One region of the Maricaulis sp. CAU 1757 genome, then DNA from elsewhere that is predicted to be linked to it. Evidence: predicted binding sites of a transcription regulator. Region 1 holds the regulator's gene; each other region holds the start of a gene.
The links. The regulator LexA, encoded in region 1, represses DNA repair genes until DNA is damaged. The targets are predictions, from matches to a motif close to ATGTTCCNCTTGTGTTCC.
Positions count from the first base shown of each region.

Region 1 (3,271 bases):
CCGGGCTTGCGCGTCCGGGTGCGCGGGCGGGCGGGGGATCTATTGCCCGGCGACGCAGTTCGGGTGCGGGCGGTCCTCGCCGCGCCGCGCGGAGCGGCAGTCCCAGGCGGTTTTGATTTCGCTTTCCACGCCATGAGCCGCGGCCTGATCGGCACCGGATTTGCCATAGCCCCACCTGTGCCGGTGCCGCAGCGCTGGGAAGGCTCACCCGCGCGCTGGCTGGTCGCCTGGCGATGGCGGATCGCGGAACGCATCCGCGGGCATTTGCCGGACCGGCGCGGCGCTTTGGCAGCCGCCTTGCTGACCGGCGATCGCTCGGCGCTCGATGCGCGCGATGTGGACGCTTTGCGCAATGCCGGACTGGGGCATCTGCTGGCGATCTCGGGCCTGCACATGGCCTTGCTGGCCGGCGGGGTGTTCTTCGCCGTGCGTGCCGGGCTCGCTCTGATAACGGGGTGGGCGGCGGCACATGATGCGTCGCGGCCGGCGGCCCTCATCGCCCTGCTGGCAGCCTCGGCCTATCTCGCCCTGTCGGGGGCAGCGATCCCGACCCAGCGCGCCTACATCATGGCGGCGACCCTGTTCGGGGCCGTCTTGCTGCGGCGGCGGGGCGTGTCCCTGCACACGCTCGCCATCGCCTTGCTGATCGTGCTGGGGCGAACGCCGGAGGCGGTAATTTCGGTCGGTTTCCAGATGTCCTTTGCCGCTGTTGCCGCTCTGATCGTGGCGGCGCGGCACTGGCAATTGCATCGGCCGGCCGCAGCGCCTTTCGCTCCCTTGCGCCCGCTCCGGCTTTTTTTCGGGGGTCTGGCATCGACTAGCCTGATCGCCGGGCTGGCGACCGGCGGGTTCGCGGCCTTCCATTTCAACCGCATCGCCAGTTTCGGACTGGCCGGCAACATGCTGGCCATGCCGGTCTTCACCCTGGTGGTCATGCCGGCCGGTATCCTGTCGCTCTTCCTGCTGCCGATGGGTCTTGAGGGCCTGCCGCTTTGGGTGATGGGGCAGGGCATTGCTCTGGTGTTGTGGGCGGCGCACACCGTGGCCGCATGGCCAGGCGCGCTGCGGACGGTCGCGGCGGCCCCCGACTGGGTGTTTGTGCTCTACGCGGCAGGTTTTGTGGTGCTGGTTCTCGGGGATGCGCGGGCCCGCCTGGTGGGACTTGGCCTGATGGCTGTCGTGGCGTTGGGCTGGGTGACGCGGACGGGGCCTGACCTCTATGTCAGTGAGAGTGCGGTGGCGGTGGCGCGCAATGCCGCCGGCGAGTGGCAGGTCAGTGACCGCCGGAGGGGCCGGTTTGCCGTGCGGGTCTTTCTCGAGCGTGAAGCGGTGCGTGAGCCGGCCGGGGCAATGCCGAGGCGCTGTGATGAGCTGGGCTGCGTGGCACATGCCGGACCGCTGGAGATTGCGCAGCCGGCCGCTTTCGAAGCGCTGGAAGAGGATTGCCGGCGCAGCACCGTTATCGTCACCCGGCTCGTCGTGCCGGCGCATCTCGTGCGTGGCTGCGACGCGCTGATGTTCGACGGAGAGGATCTGGCCCGCCACGGTGCCGCCCTGGTCTGGCTTGATGGGCAGGGGCAGCCGGCGCGCATACGCCGCGTCCGGCCGCCTGGAGACGGGCGTGCCTGGCAGCGCTCCTGAAACAGGGTGCGTCAGAGAAGCCTAGTGGTAACGGCGGATAAGGCCGACCAGCTGGCCCTGCACCTTGACCCGGTCGGGACCGAAAATCCGGGTTTCATATTCCGGATTGGCAGCCTCCAGGGCGATCGAGCCACCTTTCTTGCGCAGCCGCTTGAGCGTGGCTTCCTCGTCATCGACCAGGGCGACCACGATATCGCCGCTATCCGCAGACTGGCAGCGCCGGATCAACACGGTGTCACCATCCATGATGCCGGCCTCGATCATCGAATCACCTTTGACGGTCAGGGCAAAGTGTTCGCCCCCGGACAGCATGTCGGACGGCACCGGGATACGATCGGTCTCATGCTGGATGGCGGAAATCGGGACACCGGCCGCGATGCGCCCGAGCAGCGGTACTTCCACCGTGCTGTCGCGCGGTTCCGGTTCCGCAGACTTGTTGAAGTTGGCACGCACGACGTTGGGACCGAGCTCCGCGCCGCCAGCCTGGGCTTCCGGGGGCAGGGCGGCAGCCGCCGACTCGGGCAGTTTGATGACTTCCAGGGCGCGGGCACGGTGGGCCAGACGGCGGATGAAGCCGCGCTCTTCCAGTGCGGTGATGAGGCGGTGCACGCCGGACTTGGACGCCAGGTTGAGGGCCCCCTTCATCTCGTCAAAGGACGGCGAAACGCCCGTCTCGCGAATCCGTTTGTGGATGAACAGGAGAAGTTCGTTTTGCTTGCGCGTCAGCACGTCGGGCCCCTTCACTTCGTGCGGCATGTTCCGCGCAGTAGGCGCGGAACAAACCGGGAATAGCTCGTATGTTCTATAAGTGTTCCTTTTCGGCGTCAAGCCGCCTGCCGGTGGCCTTCAATGACCAGAAGGCGGGGCCAGAAGGGCGCGGGTTGCAGCCTCCACATCGTCCTGACGCATCAGGCTTTCACCGACCAGCAGGGCGCGGGCGCCCGCACGTTCCAGACGGCGGGCGTCGGCGGCACCGGTAATGCCGCTCTCGCCAACCAGGAGGATATCCGGCCCGGCCATGGGGGCGAGGCGCTCGAAGGTTTCAAGCCGGGTCTCGAAGGAGCGCAGGTCGCGGTTGTTGATCCCGATCAGCCGGGAGGACAGGGCGAGGGCACGCTCCATCTCGGCTTCGTCGTGCACCTCGACCAGCGCATCCATGCGCCAGCGCCCGGCGGCATCGATCAGGCGCCTGGCGGTGTCGTCGTCGACGGCGGCCAGGATGACCAGGATGGCGTCGGCACCGAGCGCGCGGGCTTCGGTGACCTGGTAGGGATCATAGAGAAAGTCTTTGCGCAGGGCTGGCAGGTCGACCGCGTCGTGGGCGGCCGTGAGGTAGGCGTCGGCGCCCTGGAAGCTAGGCGTGTCGGTAAGCACGGACAGGCAATGCGCGCCGCCTGCCTGATAGGCCCGGGCGAGGGCGGGTGGGTCGAAGTCGGCGCGGATCAGGCCCTTTGACGGGCTGGCTTTCTTGATCTCGGCAATGAGGCCCAACTGGCCGGAGCGATGCGCATGGCCGAGCGCCCGGTGGAAGCCGCGCGGGGCCACCATGTCATTGGCACGGGCGGCCAGTTCAGGCTCGCTGCGTCGGGCTTTGCACGCTTCAATGTGCTCGCGCTTGTATTGCTCGATG
Region 1 is NZ_JBTLRI010000002.1:483,107-486,377, reverse strand. It holds gene ACXYMR_RS08595 (ComEC/Rec2 family competence protein) at 1-1,641, shown strand, start outside; gene lexA (transcriptional repressor LexA) at 1,663-2,370, opposite strand; gene trpC (indole-3-glycerol phosphate synthase TrpC) at 2,488-3,271, opposite strand, start outside.

Region 2 (3,271 bases), 250 kb from region 1:
CTGCCAGAGCCGCGTCTCCAGCGCTGCGGCTTCGTTGAGGTCGGCCCCGAACGTGGTTTCGGCCGAGACGCTCTTGCGGTCGCGTTCCGGTTTCACGGGGCGCCGGTCCTCGCCGCGCGACAGGCGCGAGAGATGGTAGCCGGTTTCGCCATAGCGGTCGGCCATGGCCTTGTCGCCGCGGGTGCGGATGTCGGCCAGGGTGCGCAGGCCGTCGCGCTCCAGCTTGCCAGCCAGGGCCGGGCCGACACCATAGATCGTGCGCACCGGGCGGGGGCCGAGGAAGTCGAGCGCCTCGGCCTTGCCGATGACGGCGAACCCGTCCGGCTTGTCGAGATCGGAGGCGGTCTTGGCGAGGAACTTGTTGAAGGACAGGCCGACCGAGACGGTGATGCCAACCTCCTCGGCGATGCGACGCTGCAGGCGCAGCAGGGTGAGCGCCGGCGGCGCGTTGTGCAGGCGCGTGGTGCCGGTCAGGTCGAGGAAGGCCTCGTCGATGGACAGCGGTTCCACGAGCGGCGTGATGTCGCGCATCATGTCACGAATGCGGTGTCCTTCGCGGGCATACTTGCTGCCTTCCGGCTTGATCACCACCGCGTCGGGACAGGCCTTGAGGGCCTGGTACATGGGCATGGCGGAATGCACACCGTAAAGGCGGGCGATGTAGCAGCAGGTCGAGACCACCCCGCGCTGGCGCCCGCCGACGATCACCGGCTTGTCCTCCAGCTCCGGATTGTCACGCTTCTCGATGGCGGCGAAAAAGGCGTCGCAATCGATATGGGCGATGGACAGGGTCTCGAGCTCGTCATGGCGCAGCAGGCGGCGGCTGCCGCAGGCCGGGCAGGTCCGCGGGCCGGGCGCGACCGGAGCCAGGCAGGCGCGGCAATATCCGGGCGCGGCGCTGTTCATTCCGTCCCCTCTGCCGGCCACAGCCAGGCGGCGCCCCGGACCCCGGAACTGTCGCCGTGGCGGGCGGTGACCACCGGTGTGTCGACCTGGTCGCTGAACACGTGCGGTCGCAAGCCTGTCGCCACGCGTTGCGCCAGGCCGGGCAGGTTGGACAGGCCGCCGCCGAGGACGATGATATCCGGGTCGAGGATGTCGACGATGCCGGCGAGGGCGCGGGACAGGCGCCCGGCATGGCGCTCGAGGCTGGCAGCGGCGCCGGCATTACCTGCGCGCGCGGCCGCGACCATCGATTCGACGCTGCAGACCCGCGAGGGGCCGGTCGCCTCGGCGTGGTCGGCAGCCAGGGCGGGGCCCGACAGAAAGGCCTCGATACAGCCCCGGCGGCCACACCAGCAGGCCGGGCCGGGGTATTCGTCAGACTGCATCCAGGGCAGGGGGGTGTGGCCCCATTCGCCGGCCAGGCCCTGACGTCCGGTGTGCACGGCCCTGTCGATGACGATACCGCCGCCGACCCCGGTGCCGAGAATCACCCCGAACACGCACCTGTGCCCGGAGGCGGCGCCATCGGCAGCCTCTGACAGGGCAAAGCAGTCGGCATCATTGGCCAGGCGAATCGGGCGGTTGAGCACGGCCTGCAGGTCGGCTTGCAGGGGGCGGTCGTTGAGCCAGGTTGAATTGGCGTTACGGATCAAGCCAGTATGTGGGCTCATGGAGCCAGGATGGGCGATGCCGACACGGGCAGGACCAAAGCGGGATTCCAGTTCAGCCAGGCCTGCAACCATGGCGCGGAGCTGTTCATTATAGTCCGGTCGCGTGGCTTGGCGTTGGCGGACCAGCAGGGCGCCGGCCGGATCCATGACGGCGTACTCGGTCTTGGTGCCGCCAAGATCAATGCCGATACGGAGTTTCGGGGCGTTCATGGGTCAGGTTGCTCTGGTCTTGCTCGGGGTTTGTTCTTATCTTGTTCTTTCAGGGCCGCAAAGTGGCCGCTGACTCATGGTTGGTTAAGGAAGATCGGCTTAAGTGCGCATGGGGTTCAACACACGCAATTCAAGCGTGACATCAACGGGAAGCGCGTCGCTGACATGCTGCAGGTCATGCCCAAGAAGGTCCTGATCGTCGAAGACAACGAGCTCAATATGAAGCTCTTCAACGATCTGCTTGAGGCTCATGGCTATGAGACCTTGCAGACCAAGGACGGATTCAAGGCGCTGGAAATGGCGCGCGAGCACACGCCCGACCTGATTCTCATGGACATTCAGTTGCCGGAAGTGTCCGGCCTGGAAGTGACGAAATGGCTCAAGGACGATGAGCTACTGGCGGCCATTCCGGTGGTCGCGGTCACGGCGTTTGCCATGAAGGGGGATGAAGAGCGGATCCGTGAGGGAGGGTGTGAGGCGTATCTGTCAAAGCCGATCACCGTGACAACCTTCATCGAGACCGTACGACAATTCCTGGACTGAGGCGGCGCGGATGAGTGCACGAATTCTAGTTGTAGACGATCAGCCGGCCAATGTTCGCCTGCTGGAAGCGCGGCTCCAGGCCGAGTATTTTGATGTGGTCACGGCCGCCGACGGCTACGCTGCCATCGATACCGCAAAATCCGAACAACCCGACCTGATACTGCTCGACGTGATGATGCCGGGCATTGACGGTTACGAAGTCTGCTCGCGCCTGAAAGCCGATCCGGCGACCCGGCACATACCGGTGATCATGGTGACCGCGCTCGATCAGCGCGAAGACCGCATCCGCGGCCTCGAGGCCGGGGCCGATGATTTTCTCACCAAGCCGATCCACGACGTGACCATGTTCGCGCGGCTGCGCAGCCTGTTGCGCCTCAAGTCGCTGCTCGACGAGCTGCGCTATCGCGAGGAGAACGCTGCTCTGGCCGGTGGGACACCGGAAGCGGCACAGGAAGACGAATATGCCGGTCGCATCGTGCTGATCAGTCCGGACGAGCGGGCCCTCAAGCGTTACCAAGACTTCCTCCCCGGGCAGCACCAGGTGATTGCCGAGTGTGATCCGGCTCGCGCCCTGGAAGCGGCGCGCGACGATGCTGATCTGCTGATCATCGATCTGACCCACCCGGATCTGGATGGGCTGCGCCTGTGCGCCCGGGTGCGCTCGGACGTGGAGACGCGTCAATTGCCGATCCTCGCGATCGCCAGCCCCGACGACGTGCCAAATGCTGTCAGGGCGCTCGATCTCGGAGCCAATGACATCATCCACCGCCCGGTCGATGCCGGCGAACTGGCGGCGCGCACGCGCACCCAGATGCGCCGGAAGCGATATGCCGACCGGCTGCGCGCGCATCTCGACCGCAGCCTGGAAATGGCCGTCACCGATCCGCTGACCGGCCTGCACA
Region 2 is NZ_JBTLRI010000002.1:232,050-235,320, forward strand. It holds gene ACXYMR_RS07430 (DNA polymerase IV) at 1-906, opposite strand, end outside; gene ACXYMR_RS07435 (ROK family protein) at 903-1,826, opposite strand; gene ACXYMR_RS07440 (response regulator) at 2,004-2,369, shown strand; gene ACXYMR_RS07445 (PleD family two-component system response regulator) at 2,380-3,271, shown strand, end outside.
Region 2: a site for LexA is predicted at 1,952-1,969, ahead of ACXYMR_RS07435 (ROK family protein). Genes of this name have one in related genera too.

Region 3 (3,271 bases), on a different contig from region 1:
ACGATCACGCGCTTGGGCACGCCAATCTGGATGGCGGCCAGACCGATCCCGTCGGCAGCATACATCGTCTGCAGCATATCATCCATCAGCTCGCGAAGTTCGTCGTCAACCTTATCAACGGGTTGCGAAACCTCCTTGAGGCGCGGATTAGGTACGGTGAGGATTTCTCGAATAGCCATGAGGTCTAGATAATACCCCAACGTGAACGGTTCAAGAATCAGCCTCTGCCGGAGCCGCCAGTGCAGCCGGTTCGACTCCGGCATCGTCGAGGTAGTTGTCCGGCAGCGACTTCTTGGTGCTGGCCCCCAGCGATTTCAGCATTTCAGCCTGGCGGATCACGTTGCCGCGCCCCTCAACCAGCTTGCCACGGGCATCGTGCCAAGCGTTCTTGGCCTGGTCCAGGCGGTTTCCGATCTTGTCGAGATCCCCGACAAAACCCTCGAACTTGTCGTAAAGCGCCCCAGCTCGGCTGGCGATGTCGAGCGCATTCCGGTTCTGGCGATCGATGGTCCAGAGGTTCTCCACTGTCCGCATCGCCATCATCAAGGTCGTAGGCGTGGCAATCATCACGTCGCGCTCCCAAGCGTATACCGTGATGTCCGGGTCATTCTGCAAAGCCAGGGAAGCGGCGCCTTCCAGCGGCACAAACATCAGGGTGAAGCTCACGCCGTCGTAAAGACTGGCATAATCCTTTTCGCCAAGCGCCTTGATGTGATTGCGCAAGGACTGGCAGTGCTGCTTCAGGGCGACACCGCGCTCTTCGTCCTCTTCAGAATTCACGCACCGTTCGAAGGCGGTCAGCGAGACCTTGCTGTCGATGACCAGACGCTGCTTGCCGGGCAAATCGACAACTACGTCGGGGCGGCGTCGTGCGCCATCCTCGGTGGTCTCGCTCTGCTGGGTAAAGAACTCTTGCCCCTCGCGAAGCCCGGCCCGCTCGAGGATCGAGGCCAGCACCAGTTCACCCCAATCGCCTTGTACCTTGGACGAGGACTTGAGCGCGTTGGCCAGGCGCTTGGCGTCATCTGACATTTGCCGGGCGTCCGAGTGCAGGGTCTTCATCAGGGTCTCGATCTGGGTCGTTTGACCCATGCGCTTCTCGGCGTCCTTGATCACTCTTTCCTGGAACTCGCCCAGTTGTTCGCGCAGCGGCGCCAGAAGCTTGCCGAGACTTTCGGTGCCCTGCTTGTTGAGCTCCGCACCGCTGGATTTGAGGATCTCGTTGGCGGTGAGCTTGAATGTTTCGGTCAGCCGCTCGCGTGCCTTCTCCAGCTCAGCCAGCTTCTCCGAGTGATGGTCCATCGCCGCCTTGTGACTGGCTTGAAGGCTCTCCATCCGGCGCCCCAGTTCATGGTGCTCGGAGACCAACTGCTTGTGCTCTTCCCGCAAGCGGTCGCGCTCGGCCTTGACTTCCGCCAGCCGGGCCAGCTCCTCGCGATCGGCCGCATGCTCCGTCGCTCGGGTCTCGGCCCGTGCCCGCCATTCGTCACGCTCGGCCCGCAACTCATCCAGACGTGCCGGGTCGACTGCTGTCCCCGCCTCGGTGGTCTGTGGCCGGCGCAGCAGAACCATCACCAGCAAAGCGCCGATGACTCCGAGAGCGGCCAGGAGCAGCCAGGTTTCCGCTGCGATGGTAGGGGTTTCGAGCATTTCGGTTCGCCTTCTGTTCACTCGGTATAGTGCGCGAGTCGCTGCCGCGCGGCCAGCCTCGCCTGTGCACGGGGCAGTCTGATGGCTGCACCCGACAAAATCCGTCACCCGATCCGGCCCGAAGCTTGCTTTTCCCCTCACAGGCTAAACCGGACGACGCCATGCACGTGTCAAATGTTTCAATTGAGGACATCGATGCCCGCCAGGCGGCACTGTGGAACCTGTGGGCGTCCCCGAACGGGCAATTGATCAGTCCATACCTGCGCCATGGTTTCACGGCCTGCGTGGCCCGGGCCCGCTCGGATGTGCGCATTGTCGTCATGCGGGACGATCAGGGTGAAGCAGCCTTCTTCCCGTACCATGCTCCGGTGGGCGGTGTCGTCCGTCCCATCGCTGCGCCAATGAGCGATTATCAGGGCCTTGTCGCCCGCCCCGGATTCAGGCCCGACCTTACTGCCCTGCTCAAGGCGACCGGCGGATCGGCTCTTGTCTACGACAACTGGCACGGTCTGGAGACGTCTGAGGCGACCGGCATCCGCGCCTCCGATGGCAGTATCATTATCGACCTTGCAGACGGCGCCGAGGCCTATTTCGCCGAGCGCCGGGGCGCCTACAAGGATCATTTCAAAAAGTCCGCTCGGCGGGCGCGGGCTGCCGCACGCGACGTCGGCGAGCTCCGTGTCGACATGACAGACCCGGATGGCAGCACCTTCGCGCAGCTACTCGCATGGAAACAGACCCAGTATCGCGAGACCGGCAAGCTCGACGTGTTGTCGATCAACTGGGTGCGAGATGTGCTCGACCGACTGCGTCGTGGTGAGCAGGGTGACTGCCGCGGGCGCACCGCCGCGCTCTGGTTTGGCGACCGACTGGCCGCTGTCGAGTTCGGGATCGAGGCGGATGGCGTCTACCATTCCTGGTTCCCGGCATATGATCCTGAACTGGCCCGCTATTCGCCCGGCCTCTTGCTCCTGCACGGAATCATCGAATCCGCACAAGATCATGGGATTTCCCGGATCGATCTGGGCCGCGGCGAGATGCACTACAAGAAATACTATGCCAGTCGTGAGGTTGAGCTGCACACGGGTCGCACCCTTGTGCCGGGCCTGGCGGCCTGCCGGATACGCGGGTGGGAATATGCCGAAGCTGCGGCGAGTGTTCTGCCAGGCAAACTGGCCGCTCTGCCGGTGCGGCTGCGGCGGCGCTGGGCCCAGGTCAGCGCATTCGAGCCGCGCCTCGGCCCGCGCCTGGCCAGCTTTGCCGGGTCGTTGCCGTCCTGAGCTACCGGATATTCGGTCTTTTTTCCCGGCGCGGCTGGACTACACTGTCGGCGAACCCGGTACGGAGACCTCCCATGCGCACCCTGCTCGCCAGCCTGGCCTTGGCCCTGACCACCTCGACCGCCCTTGCCCAGTCAGACATTTACGAGACCGAACAAGCCGATTTCAGGATCACCACCCTTGCCGAAGGGCTAGAACACCCCTGGGGCATGGCTTTCCTGCCCGGCGGCGACATGCTGGTGAGCGAACGCGAAGGTGCATTGCGCTATATCGAGGACGGGGAATTGCGCGACGCTCCCATCGCTGGCCTCCCCGATCTCTATGTCGAAGGACAGGGTGGC
Region 3 is NZ_JBTLRI010000001.1:568,315-571,585, forward strand. It holds gene def (peptide deformylase) at 1-179, opposite strand, end outside; gene ACXYMR_RS02705 (DNA recombination protein RmuC) at 211-1,650, opposite strand; gene ACXYMR_RS02710 (GNAT family N-acetyltransferase) at 1,812-2,930, shown strand; gene ACXYMR_RS02715 (PQQ-dependent sugar dehydrogenase) at 3,005-3,271, shown strand, end outside.
Region 3: a site for LexA is predicted at 1,653-1,670, ahead of ACXYMR_RS02705 (DNA recombination protein RmuC). Genes of this name have one in related genera too.

Region 4 (3,271 bases), on a different contig from region 1:
TATGGTCGGCCGGACCGGACATGGCGGTGCCCCGCCACGGCCTCGGCGGCGTCGCTGTCGACGGACGGGTGTTTGCCGTGGCCGGTGCGACCGAAGCGGGCGGTCGGGGAACCTCGAACCGTCTCGATGTGTTACTGCCCTGAACCGGAACCGCTATCCCGCGGCCAGCCATAGCCTGGAGTTTGCCATGTCAGCCCCGATCCTTCGCATCGCCCTTGCCACCGGCACGGCCTGCCTCGCCCTCACCGCCTGCACCGCTGCAACCGCGGAGGAAGAGGGCCAGGCCATGGCGCCCGCCGTGATGGAAACCGTGCGTGCGGAGCTGGTCGGTACCGACGAAGCCGTCAGCGGACTGGCCACCTTCACCCAGGGACCACAGGGCGTCATGGTTCGCGTCCAGCTGCGTGACCTGCCCGTTGACCAGCGGGCCGCCTGGCACGGCCTTCACCTGCACGAAACCGGGGATTGCTCGGCCAGCGATTTCACCTCGGCGGGTAGTCACATCAACCCGGACGGCCGGGCGCACGGCCTGCTCAATGCGGACGGCCCTGACAATGCCGACCTGCCCAATGCCTGGGCCGACGCGAGCGGCAATATCAATGTCGAGATCTTCACACCGCGCGTAAGCCTGAACGGCGAGAACGGCAAGCCGGCACTGCTCGACAGCGACGGCTCCGCAATCGTCATCCATGCCGGTCCCGATGATCAGGTTTCCCAGCCGATCGGAGGGGCGGGCGCCCGCATCGCCTGCGGAGTGATCGCAGTGGTCGCGGATTAAACTTCGGAAACCTCCGCAACCCTGGAGCGGGAAAACCGTTTCTCAGGTGTCCAACAGCTATCAGGAGGACACCATGAAAACGCTCTCATCCAGCCTAATCGCCCTGACGCTTGCTGGCACCGCCGGACCGGCGGCCATTGCCCAATTGCCCGACATTACCGGGCAGGTGCAGGGAACCATCCAGAACTCCACTCGCCTCGGCGTGGACAACCGCCTCGGTGACACGCTGGTCGACCAGCGCACCGGCCTGGCCGCGGACACGCGCCTCGCTTCACACCTCAACAGCCGCCTCGGCAGCTATCACATGAGCGACGCGCAAGGCTCGCTGCGGGCCCAGCTCGACGCGGATGCCCGCGCCTGGGTGCGCACACCGGAAGCGCGCGTGAGAACACGCACATCCGGTCACGGACATGCCTCGATGCGAGGTCCGCGACATGATGCGAGCTATGCCCGTGTCAATGTCTATACCCGCGATGGCTACCATGTCGGATATGTCGACCCGGAGCCGTTTGCCAGTGACGGCCAGCTGCGCGTGCGCAGCCGGACCAAGGCCGGTACCCAGATCGGCTATGTCGCTGCAGACCGGGCCCGTTTCAGCCAGGACGCCAATGCGGTGGTGCTGGCCATGGGCAAGGCGGAATTCGGCAATCGGCCGTTCCACGGCTCCTAAGCCATCGCCTGCAAGCAAAAGGCCCCGGCAAGCAGCCGGGGCCTTTTTTATTCGAACCGCACACAGGGGCCTGGAATTCCGGTTCTAGAACGGGATCTCGTCGTCCAGGTCGTTATTGCGGAAATCTTCCTTGGGGCCGTCCATCGAGCGCGAACCGCCGCCGGACCCGCCCGAGCCGCCACCGAAGCTCTCGCCCCCGGAGCCGCCGCCATAGCCGCCGCCCGAACCGCCTTCATTGCGACCGTCCAGCATGGTCAGCTCGCCGCGGAAGCGCTGCAGCACGACTTCGGTGGAGTATTTCTCCTGGCCGTTCTGGTCGGTCCACTTGCGGGTCTGGAGCTGGCCTTCGACGTAAACCTTGGAGCCCTTCTTGAGATAGTTCTCGGCCACCTTGGCGAGGTTCTCGTTGAAGATCACGACGCGGTGCCACTCGGTCTTCTCGCGGCGCTCGCCGGAGGACTTGTCGCGCCAGTTCTCAGACGTCGCGACCGACAGATTGCACACCGGGTCGCCATTGCCCATGCGGCGGATCTCCGGGTCGCGCCCGAGATTGCCGACCAGAATTACCTTGTTGACGCTGCCCGCCATCACCCGTTCTCCATCTTGTCGCGGCTACCGATTGACCGGCCACCATTTTGTTCACATTCTGTTCCGAGGGTCAAACGCCCCCGAGTCGCGGCGATTTGAGAGGACCGGGGGCACAGAGTCCAGAGACAGAGATCATGCATGGCGCAGATTGACACCTCCCGGTGGTCGGTATCGGGCTTGTTTCGACCGACCTCCTGCCTACGTCATGTCAGCAGCACGCGGCGGCGAACTGGACGGCGACTGGTGCGTTCTCTAATTGTTCATCGATTTTGCAGGATTTCGCCTCTCAGGCGACAGGGATTTTCATGGCACTCGACAAGATCCGCGTCCAGGGCGCACGCGAACACAATCTGAAGAATGTTTCCGTCGAGCTGCCGCGTGACAGCCTGATCGTGTTCACCGGCCTGTCGGGCTCGGGCAAGTCCTCGCTCGCCTTCGACACCATCTATGCCGAGGGCCAGCGCCGCTATGTGGAAAGCCTGTCGGCCTATGCCCGGCAATTCCTCGAACTGATGGCCAAGCCGGACATGGACTCCATCGAGGGCCTGTCACCGGCCATCTCGATCGAACAGAAGACGACCTCGAAGAATCCGCGTTCCACCGTTGGCACGGTCACCGAGATCTACGACTATATGCGCCTGCTCTGGGCCCGTGTCGGCATTCCCTATTCGCCGGCCACCGGCCTGCCGATAGAGAGCCAGACGGTGAGCCAGATGGTCGACCGGCTGATGGCGCTCGAGGAGGGGTCACGCCTCTACCTGCTGGCCCCCGTGGTGCGCGGCCGCAAGGGCGAGTACCGCAAGGAGTTTGCCGAATGGCTGAAGGCCGGCTTCCAGCGCGTCAAGGTCAATGGCGAGTTCTACACGCTCGAGGACGCGCCGAAGCTGGACAAGAAATTCAAGCACGACATCGACGTGGTCGTGGACCGCGTCGTCATCAAGCCGGAGCTGGAAAGCCGACTCGCCGACAGTCTTGAGACCGCGCTGCGCCTGGCCGACGGCATCGCCGTGGCCGAGTTTGCCGGTACGCCGGCCGAGGGCGAGGCACCAGACCGCATCGTGTTCTCGGAAAACTTCGCCTGCCCGGTCTCCGGCTTCACCATCGCCGAGATCGAACCGCGCCTGTTTTCGTTCAACAATCCGTTCGGCGCCTGTCCGAGCTGTGACGGGCTGGGCATGTCGCTCAAATTCGACGAGAATCTGGTCGTGCCCGACCGCGACAAGCGCCTCTCCGAC
Region 4 is NZ_JBTLRI010000004.1:48,021-51,291, forward strand. It holds gene ACXYMR_RS11190 (Kelch repeat-containing protein) at 1-143, shown strand, start outside; gene ACXYMR_RS11195 (superoxide dismutase family protein) at 287-778, shown strand; gene ACXYMR_RS11200 (hypothetical protein) at 852-1,448, shown strand; gene ACXYMR_RS11205 (single-stranded DNA-binding protein) at 1,533-2,036, opposite strand; gene uvrA (excinuclease ABC subunit UvrA) at 2,342-3,271, shown strand, end outside.
Region 4: a site for LexA is predicted at 2,084-2,101, ahead of uvrA (excinuclease ABC subunit UvrA). Genes of this name have one in related genera too.